DNA from 2 places in the Vallitalea okinawensis genome. Region 2 is predicted to be linked to the other one. Evidence: predicted binding sites of a transcription regulator. Region 2 holds the regulator's gene; the other holds the start of a gene.

Region 1 (5,167 bases), on a different contig from region 2:
TTGATAACGGTATTGCTGTAAACAGAAGCGATCACAACCATTGATCTCCTCAGATATAGCTTCAAGATCTTCAAGATCATGTAAATCTTTCATAATCGTTGTACGAAATTCATGAGATATACCGCTAGCTTTTATAAGTTGAATGGACTCTTTGATTTTGCTGTAATCAAGAGCCTTAAGTCCACAAGTCTTGGCATACTTACTGGGACTATTCTTTATATCCATAGCAATGTAATCTACAAGATTATCTTCTATAAGGTTTTGTAAGATAGAAGGAGAATAGCCGTTGGTATCTAATTTCACCTTCATACCCAATTTTTTCACTTCCCTAATAAAGGGAAGTAAATTCTTTTGTAAAGTAGCTTCTCCGCCAGTTATGCAGACGCCATCAATAAGACCTTGTCTTTTTTTCAGATGGGCTAAAATAACATCAGTTTGTATGATCTCATCAGAGCCTTCATCTAAGATAAGGGAAGGGTTATGACAAAAAGGACAATTAAAGTTACAACCACTTGTAAAAACAGTAGAAGCTATATTACCTGGAAAATCCAGAAGAGAAGTTTTAATAAAACCTTGTATGTTCACTAACTCACCTGAAAAGTTTGGCGCTCAGCATATTCTTCACGCTTACCTTTATTCCAGTTTTGAACAGGACGATGGAAACCAACGATTCTAGTCCAAACCTCTGCATCTTTCTGGCAAGTTGGGCAATTAAAATGTTCACCAGAAATATACCCATGATCTGGGCAGACAGAGAATGTAGGTGATACCGTAAAATAGGGTATTTTATAGTTAGTCATGACTTTCTTAATGAGCATCTTACATGTTTCGATGTCTTCGATACGCTCACCTAAGAAACCATGAAATACTGTTCCACCAGTATATTTTGTTTGAAGATCTTCTTGAAGCTCAAGGGCATCAAAGAGATCAGGAGTAAATCCAACAGGCAATTGGGAGCTGTTAGTGTAATAAGGTTCATCTTCACCTGCTACCAAGATATCCTTAAATTTAGCTTGATCCAAGCGAGCAAGTCGGTAGCCTGTACCCTCAGCTGGTGTAGCTTCTAAATTATATAGATGACCTGTTTCTTCCTGATAATCAGAAATTACTTCACGCATATAGTCAAGAACTTTATTAGCAAAGGCTTGTCCAGCTTCTGATGTTATGTCTTCTTTACCATTAAAGAAGTTAAGGATACATTCATTCATACCATTAATACCAATGGTACTGAAGTGATTTTTCCAATAAACACCGAAGCGTTCATGAACTGTTTTTAAGTAATGGCGACTATAGGGGTAAAGTCCCATTAATGTATTTTTTTCAATAACTTGTCGTTTCGTCTCTAAAGATGACTTAGCAAGCTCCATTAGACGATGTAGTTCTTCATAGAATTTATTCTCTTCTCTATATAAATAGCCTAAACGCGGTAAATTAATGGTTACAACGCCAATACTACCTGTTAGAGGATTAGCTCCAAAGAGACCACCGCCTCTTTTTCGTAATTCACGATTGTCCAATCGTAAACGGCAGCACATGGAACGTGCATCTTCAGGTGACATATCTGAATTAACGAAGTTGGCGAAGTAAGGAATACCGTATTTAGCTGTCATCTCCATGACTTTATCAATAACAGGATTACCCCAGTCAAAATCGCCGGTTATATTATAGGTTGGAATTGGGAAAGTGAAGATCCTACCTTTGGCATCACCAGCCATCATAATTTCACAAAAAGCTTTGTTAATCATGTTCATTTCCTCTTGGAATTCCCCATAGGTATGATCCTGAATGAGTTCTCCACCTATAATAACAGGTTGGTCAGTAAGAGTTCTAGGACATTCCAAATCCATGGTTAGATTAACAAAAGGCGTTTGGAAACCAACTCTTGTTGGAACATTTAAATTAAAAATAAATTCTTGCATGCTTTGTTTAACTTCTTCATAGGATAACTCATCAAATCGAAGGAATGGTGCCATATATGTATCGAATGAAGAAAATGCTTGTGCACCAGCTGCTTCACCTTGAAGAGTATAGAAAAAGTTAACCAGCTGACCTAAAGCTGTCTTGAAATGTTTGGCTGGACTACTTTCTATCTTACCTTCTACGCCGCCAAAGCCTTTTAGTAATAAATCTTCCAGACTCCAACCACAACAATAAGTAGATAACAAACCTAAGTCGTGAATATGTAAATCGCCATCTACATGGGCATGACGAATATTCTCATTATAAATTCGGGTTAACCAGAAGTTCTTTGTTACTTCAGAAATCATATGATTATTGAGACCTTGCAAAGAAAAGCCCATATTAGCATTTTCTTTAACTCGCCAATCATGCTGTGTTACATAATCTGTAACCATCTTCTCTGCATCCAATAACGCTATTTTACCTTCTCTAATTTCTTTATGTTTAAAACGGTATAGGATGTACTCTTTTGCAGCTTCTTTTTCACCCATTTCAATAAGGGTATCTTCCACTAAATCTTGGATTTCTTCAACTGTTGGGGCTTGGCCATCGTGTTCATTTCTATTTAGTTTATAGACCACTTTATCACATATAGCTTGTGATAAGTTTTGCAGTTGAATAAGTTTACGATCCTTATTGGAGGTTACCAGACTACAATAAATAGCATTTTTGATTTTTTCTTGATTAAAAGGGCGTATGGACCCGTCGCGCTTAACAATATTTGTAAGCATATAAATTCCCCTCTCACTGTACTTTCTAGCCAGGTTTTAAGTGTGGCTTCTTCACTTTAGTAGATGATTCAACGCTCATTTAATTGTTTAACGTTACTCCCAAAATGAGGGTTGATTAAATCATAAATAGTGCTGAAAGGTGCTTAAAATCAAGTTATTTCTCTATATTTAGAACTTGTCCCAAACACAATATCTAGCATTATAATTATAATGATTTCCATATATAGTTGTCAAGGAAGGTGGAAGACTATGACAACGGTTCCATAGAGGAATACATAAGACTTAGCACCATTAAAAAATTTTTTTCAAGTATCTTTTTAAAATTTTCCAATTATTTTGGATGCCATCTTGTATGTAATGTAAATACTTGAACGTTAAAAAATTGTGGTGAAATAATTGATTTAGTGATAAAATACTAATGAATAAACTGATAAGTCAGTGATTAATTAAAGAAAAGTAAGAAATAATTAAAAGGAGGGATACTCTATGTTAAAAGGAATTCCAAGTATATTATCACCTGAACTACTAAAAATCTTAATGGAAATGGGACATGGTGACGAGATTGTTATTGCAGATGGTAACTTTCCATCAGAATCTATGGGACAACGAGTTGTTCGATTAGATGGCCATGGTGTTCCAGAAATTTTAGATGCCATATTAAAGTTCTTACCACTAGATACATACTCAGTAAAGCAAGTTGCTTTAATGAAAGTAGTTAAAGGTGATCCTACTGTACCCGTTATATGGGATACTTATAAGGAAGTCATTAAGAAGAATGAAGGCGATAAAGCGATCGAAGAGGTTGAGAGGTTTGCTTTCTATGACCGTGCAAAAGAAGCTTATGCAGTGGTTGCAACAGGAGAGACAGCATTATATGCTAACATTATTCTAAAAAAAGGTGTCGTCGTTGAATAAGAGATATATTCGTTACAAAGGAGTAGAGCAATGGACCAACAACATGAATACTATATGGAAATAGCATATGATTTAGCTAAGCAGGCATACCAAGAAGATGAGGTTCCAATTGGAGCAGTAATCGTTTACCATGATGAGGTCATTGGGAAGGGTTATAATCAAAGAAACGGCAAAAAGAGTACCTTAGCCCATGCTGAGATTCAAGCTATTAATGAAGCATCACAGTATATAGGGGATTGGCGATTAGAAGAATGTACGATGTATATCACTTTAGAGCCTTGTCCTATGTGTGCAGGTGCTATTGTTCAAGCCCGAATACCTCAAGTTGTCATGGCTTGTCGAAATCCAAAGGCTGGGTGTGCAGGTTCCATTGTTAATTTACTCCAAGAACCTAAGTTTAACCATCAAGTAGAGGTCATGGAAGGTGTTTTAGAAGAGCCCTGTAGTCAGCTATTGAAGCAATTTTTTAAAGCAATGCGGCAGCAGCAAAAACACAAAAAAAACAAATAGAAAAAAATGTAATAATTGTAATAAGTTTTTAAACTCTTACGGTTGACAAACACTTATAAAAGTAATATACTAGAGAAGCAGTTTTAGTACTGCCTTAATAAGTCATAAATTTTCCGTGCAGCCGGGGAGGTAGCGGTGCCCTGAACCTGCAATCCGCTATAGCAGGGGTGATGTTGAGCTGAGGCTGTCAGTCTGTAAGGTCTGCCCTTAGCAAGTGGTAATGACGATTGGGTCTTGCGCAACAGAAATTTACGAACCGTGTCAGGTCCGGAAGGAAGCAGCACTAAGTAAACACTTCTGTGTGCCGCGAGGGTGCCTGGTCCGAGCTAACTGCTGAGGTAACGCTTGGAGATTGCTGTCGAAGCGAAACGCACGGATTTAATTATACTAACAAGACCCTATGCAGGGTCTTTTTTAATATCCAGCTGTATAGGGCATTGTTGTCTTTCCAGCAAGCGTAATAGAATTTTTTACATACTTAACTCCCTAAAGAATGATTTAGTTATAAGTTAAACTTTTATATATAAACTACTTTGTTTTAGAGTTAAAGTTTGATATATTATATATGAGGTGTTTATATGGGATATTTAGCCTTATATCGTAAGTGGAGACCTAAAACATTTGAAGATGTCATCGGTCAAGATCACATTGTAAAAACATTAAAAAATCAAATTAATGCAAGTCGTATTGGACATGCCTATCTGTTCTGCGGTACAAGGGGAACAGGTAAGACCTCAACAGCGAAGATCTTTGCAAAAGCTTTGAATTGTGAAGCCTTAGTTGATGGTGAGCCATGTAATCAATGCGAAGCTTGTTATGCTGCAAATGCAGGTCAAGGAATAAATGTTATTGAAATAGATGCAGCGTCCAATAATAGTGTTGATAATATTCGTGAGATTCGTGAAGAAGTCAAGTATACTCCAACAAAGGGAAGATATAAAGTCTATATAATAGATGAGGTGCATATGCTTTCAGTAGGAGCTTTTAATGCATTACTTAAGACATTAGAAGAACCACCAGAGCATGTTATTTTCATCTTAGCAACAACAGAA
Region 2 (5,167 bases):
AGAAGACGTTGATTATTATAGTTATTTAGCAGCTTATTATGCTAATAAGGACTATAATTTAAAGGGCTATAACATAGAAGATATCAATGCCTTCATTAAAAGCCTACATTGGTATGATAAAATGAAAATAGAAAAAATCTATAGTGAGCAAGGGGAGATACTTGAGCAAGCTTTAGCAGATGTGAAATGTTTCCCAGTCAAAGGCAATCAAGAAGAATTTTATTATGAGGATTCTTATGGCGCAGATAGGACCTATGGTGGTAATCGACTTCATTTAGGAACAGATATTATGGATACTAAAAATCAACGAGGAAGACTAGAAATATTAAGTATAACAGATGGTACAGTTGCCAATATGGGTTGGAATGAAAAAGGCGGATGGCGAATAGGTATTAATAGCCCTAGTGGGAATTATTTTTACTACGCTCATTTAGACAGTTATCGAGAGGATATGGAAGTTGGGCAAAAAATTGAAGCTGGGGAAATTTTAGGTTACATGGGTGATACCGGTTATAGCCCAGTTCCAGGTACTACAGGCCAGTTTCCGGTCCACTTACATCTCGGTATTATGTTAAGAAATATTACAGATGAAGAATATTGGATTAACCCTTATTATATCCTTAGATATGTTGAAGAAAAAGGCAATTAGTTTTTTACTCTGACTAGTGTATTATAGGCAAAAATTTAACATTTTAATACTATTTATGATATAATATATATGTACACGAATGGAGGAAGGTATATGGAAACGCAAAATTGGAGAGAACTCTTAATACCTTATGAACAAGCCGTCCAGGAACTCATTGTGAAGTTTGAAAGTGTTGGAAGAGAGTACACTCGACTTGGACACTATTCACCAATTGAATTTGTAACTGGAAGAGTAAAAAAGATATCTAGTATTATAGAGAAAGCACGAAAGAAAGAAATAGAATTCGAAAAAATCGGAGAAGAAATCGAGGACATCGCTGGGATTCGTATTATATGTCAGTTTGTTGAAGATATAGATAAAGTAGTAGAGCTCATTCGTGATAGAGCTGGGAAAGATATGATGATTATTCGAGAGAAAGACTATGTTTCGAATATGAAGAAAAGCGGTTATCGTAGTTATCATGTCATTATAAAATATCCGGTGCATACTGCATTAGGTGAATTCAATATATTAGCAGAAATACAAATAAGAACGCTAGCAATGAATTTTTGGGCAACAATAGAACATTCATTAAAATATAAATACAATGGAAAGATACCAGAGGAATTGTTAGGCAAGTTAATACATGCAGCAGATGCTGCTCATAGTTTAGATCAAGAGATGTCCTATATACGCAACGAAATCGTCGAAGCTCAGAATCTTTTTAAGCTTAAATCTACATTAGTAGCAGATATCGTTAATAATATACAAAATATATATGATGTTGGAAATATTGAGGAAGCTAAGAGAATTCAAGCTCAGTTTTTAGATATTTTGAGACAAGATTCATTTGAAAAGCTGCAAGAATTTAATAAACAATTAGATGTTATAGCAGAGGTATTTGATGCTCAGAGCCTAAATCGTTAAAAGATAACGTTATGGCTTTAAATAAGATCAAATTACTTCTTGAAGTAGGTACTAACAATTTGGAGGATATATATGGCGATATATGCTATAGGAGATTTACATTTAGGCTTCAATGTTAATAAACCCATGGGTATCTTTGGGGACGCATGGACTAATCATGAGCTTAAGATTAAGGAGCATTGGCAGGAGACCATCAAGGAGCAAGATTTAGTTTTGATACCGGGTGATATATCTTGGGCTATGACCTTAGAAGAGGCCATGGAGGATTTAGGATGGATTGATGCCTTGCCGGGTTATAAGGTATTAGTAAGAGGTAATCATGATTATTGGTGGAAATCCATCACTAAGCTGAATAGTATGTTTGATAAAATGTTTTTTTTGCAGAATAATTTCTATACCATTGACAACATTGCAATCTGTGGTACTAGGGGATGGACATGCCCTAATCAACGTATGTTTACTGACCAAGATGAAAAAATCTATAAACGAGAACTACAGCGTCTTGAACTATCTCTAAATCACGCAGTTAAAGGTGGATTCACGTACATCATTGCTATGCTGCATTATCCACCAACTAATGATGAAAAACAGATATCAGGATTTACCGAGCTTATGGGAGCTTATGGAGTAGACAAGGTTGTTTATGGCCACCTTCATGGTCAACTATCATTTGATAGTAGTTTGATTGGTAAGCATGGGAAAACTCATTATCATCTTGTTTCTGCGGATTATCTTGATTTTCAACTGTATAAGGTTCTATAAGTTTAAACTAGGAACCATTCAAATGTATTAATTTAGCTGGAGAAGGAGGAATATTATGAAATGCCCTTTTTGTGGATATGATAATACGAAAGTTATTGATTCACGACCGTCTGAAGAAAATATATCAATTAGAAGACGACGTCAATGTGAGAAATGCAATAAACGTTTTACTACCTATGAGAAAGTTGAAACAATACCACTTATGGTGATAAAAAAGGATAAAACAAGAGAGCCATTTAACAGAGATAAACTAATGGATGGCATTCTACGATCCTGCCATAAACGCCCTGTTTCTGTTACAGATGTAGAAAGATTAGTTGAAGATATTGAAAATAAAGTACTCAATTCCATGGCGAAAGAAATAGATAGCGTTCAGATTGGTGAATATGTTATGGAAGGTTTAAAAGGAATCGATGAAATAGCTTATGTGCGATTTGCATCTGTATATCGACAATTTAAGGATATCAATACCTTTATGCAGGAATTAAATAAAATGATTAAAGGATCATAGATTTAGATCAAATTGACTGTCTCGTTGGGGCAGTTTTTTATCATATAGGAAAGTCGTATAATCAACCAATTAGAAACAGTTAATTGATACTAAGTAACCTTCCTAACAACACAAACTTCATAAATACACGCAGCGGAGCTACATTCGTTCTTTGATGGTGTGGTAATGTGTACCATTTTTTGTTATGAGTATATCATGTATCTGACTTTAATTAATTGAATAAACTAGAAATATAGTATATAATAAGTAAAAAAGGAGGTGTGGAGATGCAGTATATCAAAAAAGCCAGTTTATATCTAATCCTTTTTATGATATCAGCTAATGTTGTACATAGTGCAGAAGTAGGTGTTAATTCCCAATTCAGTGAGAAAGCTACCTTAGTTTTAGAAGAAAAGCTATTGGACGATAAAGTTATACATGGTTTCTATGCCATTAATTCCAATACTCGCTTTAATCAAATGATTGAGGATAAATCGATCAATAATTTTGATCATATTTCCTTTGGGTGGAGTACAATTGATGAAGAGAATGGTGAAGTCTTTCTGACACAAGAGAGAAGACTAGGTGACCAACTATACGATTATTATAGACCTGAAGGTTCTGATGAAGTGCTAAATAATATGAAATCTCATTCAATTGATAGCAGCCTTATGGTTTATGCACCATTATCTCAATTTGAAGATAATTTTGGTACTATTTTTAGGGAAAAGGAAATTATGAATCAGATTATTCTAGCTGCTTTGGATTTTAATGCTGTGACAATAGATTTTGAGTTTGTTAACCAGGACTATCAACAGTCTTACTTACAGTTCCTAAGAGATTTAAAAGCAGTACTCGAAGTGCTTAATAAACAGCTTTATGTCACTGTGCCTGTATCAACTAATTATAATCACTATCAACATGATGAGATCTTTCAAATAGCTGATTATGTTATTTTAATGGCACATGACTATGAGGCTAAATGGATAAATGGTTTTTATGGTAATGAACCAGTACTATCCCCTCAATCACCGATCAATACAATCAGTCAGGATATCAGCCGTATAAAAGGGGGGCTATCAGATTCAAGTTTAATAGAAAAGGGGCTACTCCAGATTAGTTTTGCATCGACACAATGGGAAAATATTAATGGGTATGTGGATGGTCAAGCGTATCATCCTACATATAGCATGATTTATGATCGAGCTTTAAATGAAGTTATAACCAATAAACAAGCCTATGATACCATAGTGAGACGTGGGGAAAGTTCTCTTAACCCCTATATTTTATATACAAATAAAGAAACAGGTAATCTAAATACAATATGGTATGAAGACTGGACCAGTGTTGAATCCAAATTAAAATTGGTTAAAGAACAAGGACTTGGCGGGATATCCCTATGGTACATAGGCAGCATCCCAAATTACTATTCAGGCGAAATTGATTTGGAATTAGACGTTTGGAATCGATTAGGTGAAGAGATTAGATAGTATAGTGTTAGAATAAAAAGTTAAATAATTTTTTAAAGATACATATTTTTGAATTGAAAATAAGGCACATGATTAGCAGTATTAATACTGAATCATGTGCCTTTATATTATGGATTAACTATTCCCATAATTTACATATACTAAAAATGCTTAACTCTCTTGTATATATATAAGTTGCTATATAAAATATTAAATGGACTTACATAGAGTACTAGGAGGAATATAATGAAAAAAATCCAAATTATTACAAGTGTTCTCTTGCTTTTTTTATTGATTTTCATGGTAGATATAAAAGCAGAAGACCCACAAGAAATTGTTACTTTTGAAGACTTTAGAGTCGAAGATGCTGTAAGAGGTATTATTAATAAGCCCACAGGAAACATCTATTTAGAAGATGTCGATGAAATAACAGAATTAGAGTTGTTAAGATCAGGTATTAATAATTTAGAGGGAATACAGTACCTTACTAATTTGAAATATTTAAATTTAGGTTACAACAACATAAAAGATATATGTCCATTAAAGGACCTAGAATTTTTGGAGGTGTTAGTTTTAGATAGTAATAATATTGAAGATATATCAGCATTAGAAACCCTTACAACTTTAAAACATTTATATTTAAGTGATAACCAGATTAATGATATTACCCCACTTGAGAATCTTATAAATTTAGAATGGATAGTTATAAATAGGAACAAGATTAAAGATATAAGTCCAGTAAAGAGCTTAGATAGATTGATTCGATTAGAGATAACGCATAATGAAATAGAGAGCATTATACCATTAACTTTCTTATCTGATTCAAGATTAAACCAACTTGTTATCAATGATAATAAGATAGATGATGTGAGTTCATTAGAAAACTTTAGA

The links. The regulator NrdR, encoded in region 2, represses ribonucleotide reductase genes. The targets are predictions, from matches to a motif close to CACAANATNTTGTG.
Region 1: C1Y58_RS22080 (ribonucleoside triphosphate reductase) is a predicted target of NrdR. The motif match lies at 2,876-2,889, and genes of this name have one in related genera.

The regions. Positions count from the first base shown of each region.
Region 1 is NZ_PQDH01000011.1:29,205-34,371, forward strand. It holds gene C1Y58_RS22075 (anaerobic ribonucleoside-triphosphate reductase activating protein) at 1-585, opposite strand, end outside; gene C1Y58_RS22080 (ribonucleoside triphosphate reductase) at 585-2,690, opposite strand; gene fucU (L-fucose mutarotase) at 3,177-3,605, shown strand; gene tadA (tRNA adenosine(34) deaminase TadA) at 3,636-4,115, shown strand; RNA gene ffs (signal recognition particle sRNA large type) at 4,229-4,491, shown strand; gene dnaX (DNA polymerase III subunit gamma/tau) at 4,694-5,167, shown strand, end outside.
Region 2 is NZ_PQDH01000008.1:163,492-168,658, reverse strand. It holds gene C1Y58_RS19755 (M23 family metallopeptidase) at 1-649, shown strand, start outside; gene C1Y58_RS19750 (GTP pyrophosphokinase) at 743-1,555, shown strand; gene C1Y58_RS19745 (metallophosphoesterase) at 1,628-2,317, shown strand; gene nrdR (transcriptional regulator NrdR) at 2,373-2,828, shown strand; gene C1Y58_RS19735 (glycosyl hydrolase family 18 protein) at 3,095-4,297, shown strand; gene C1Y58_RS19730 (leucine-rich repeat domain-containing protein) at 4,523-5,167, shown strand, end outside.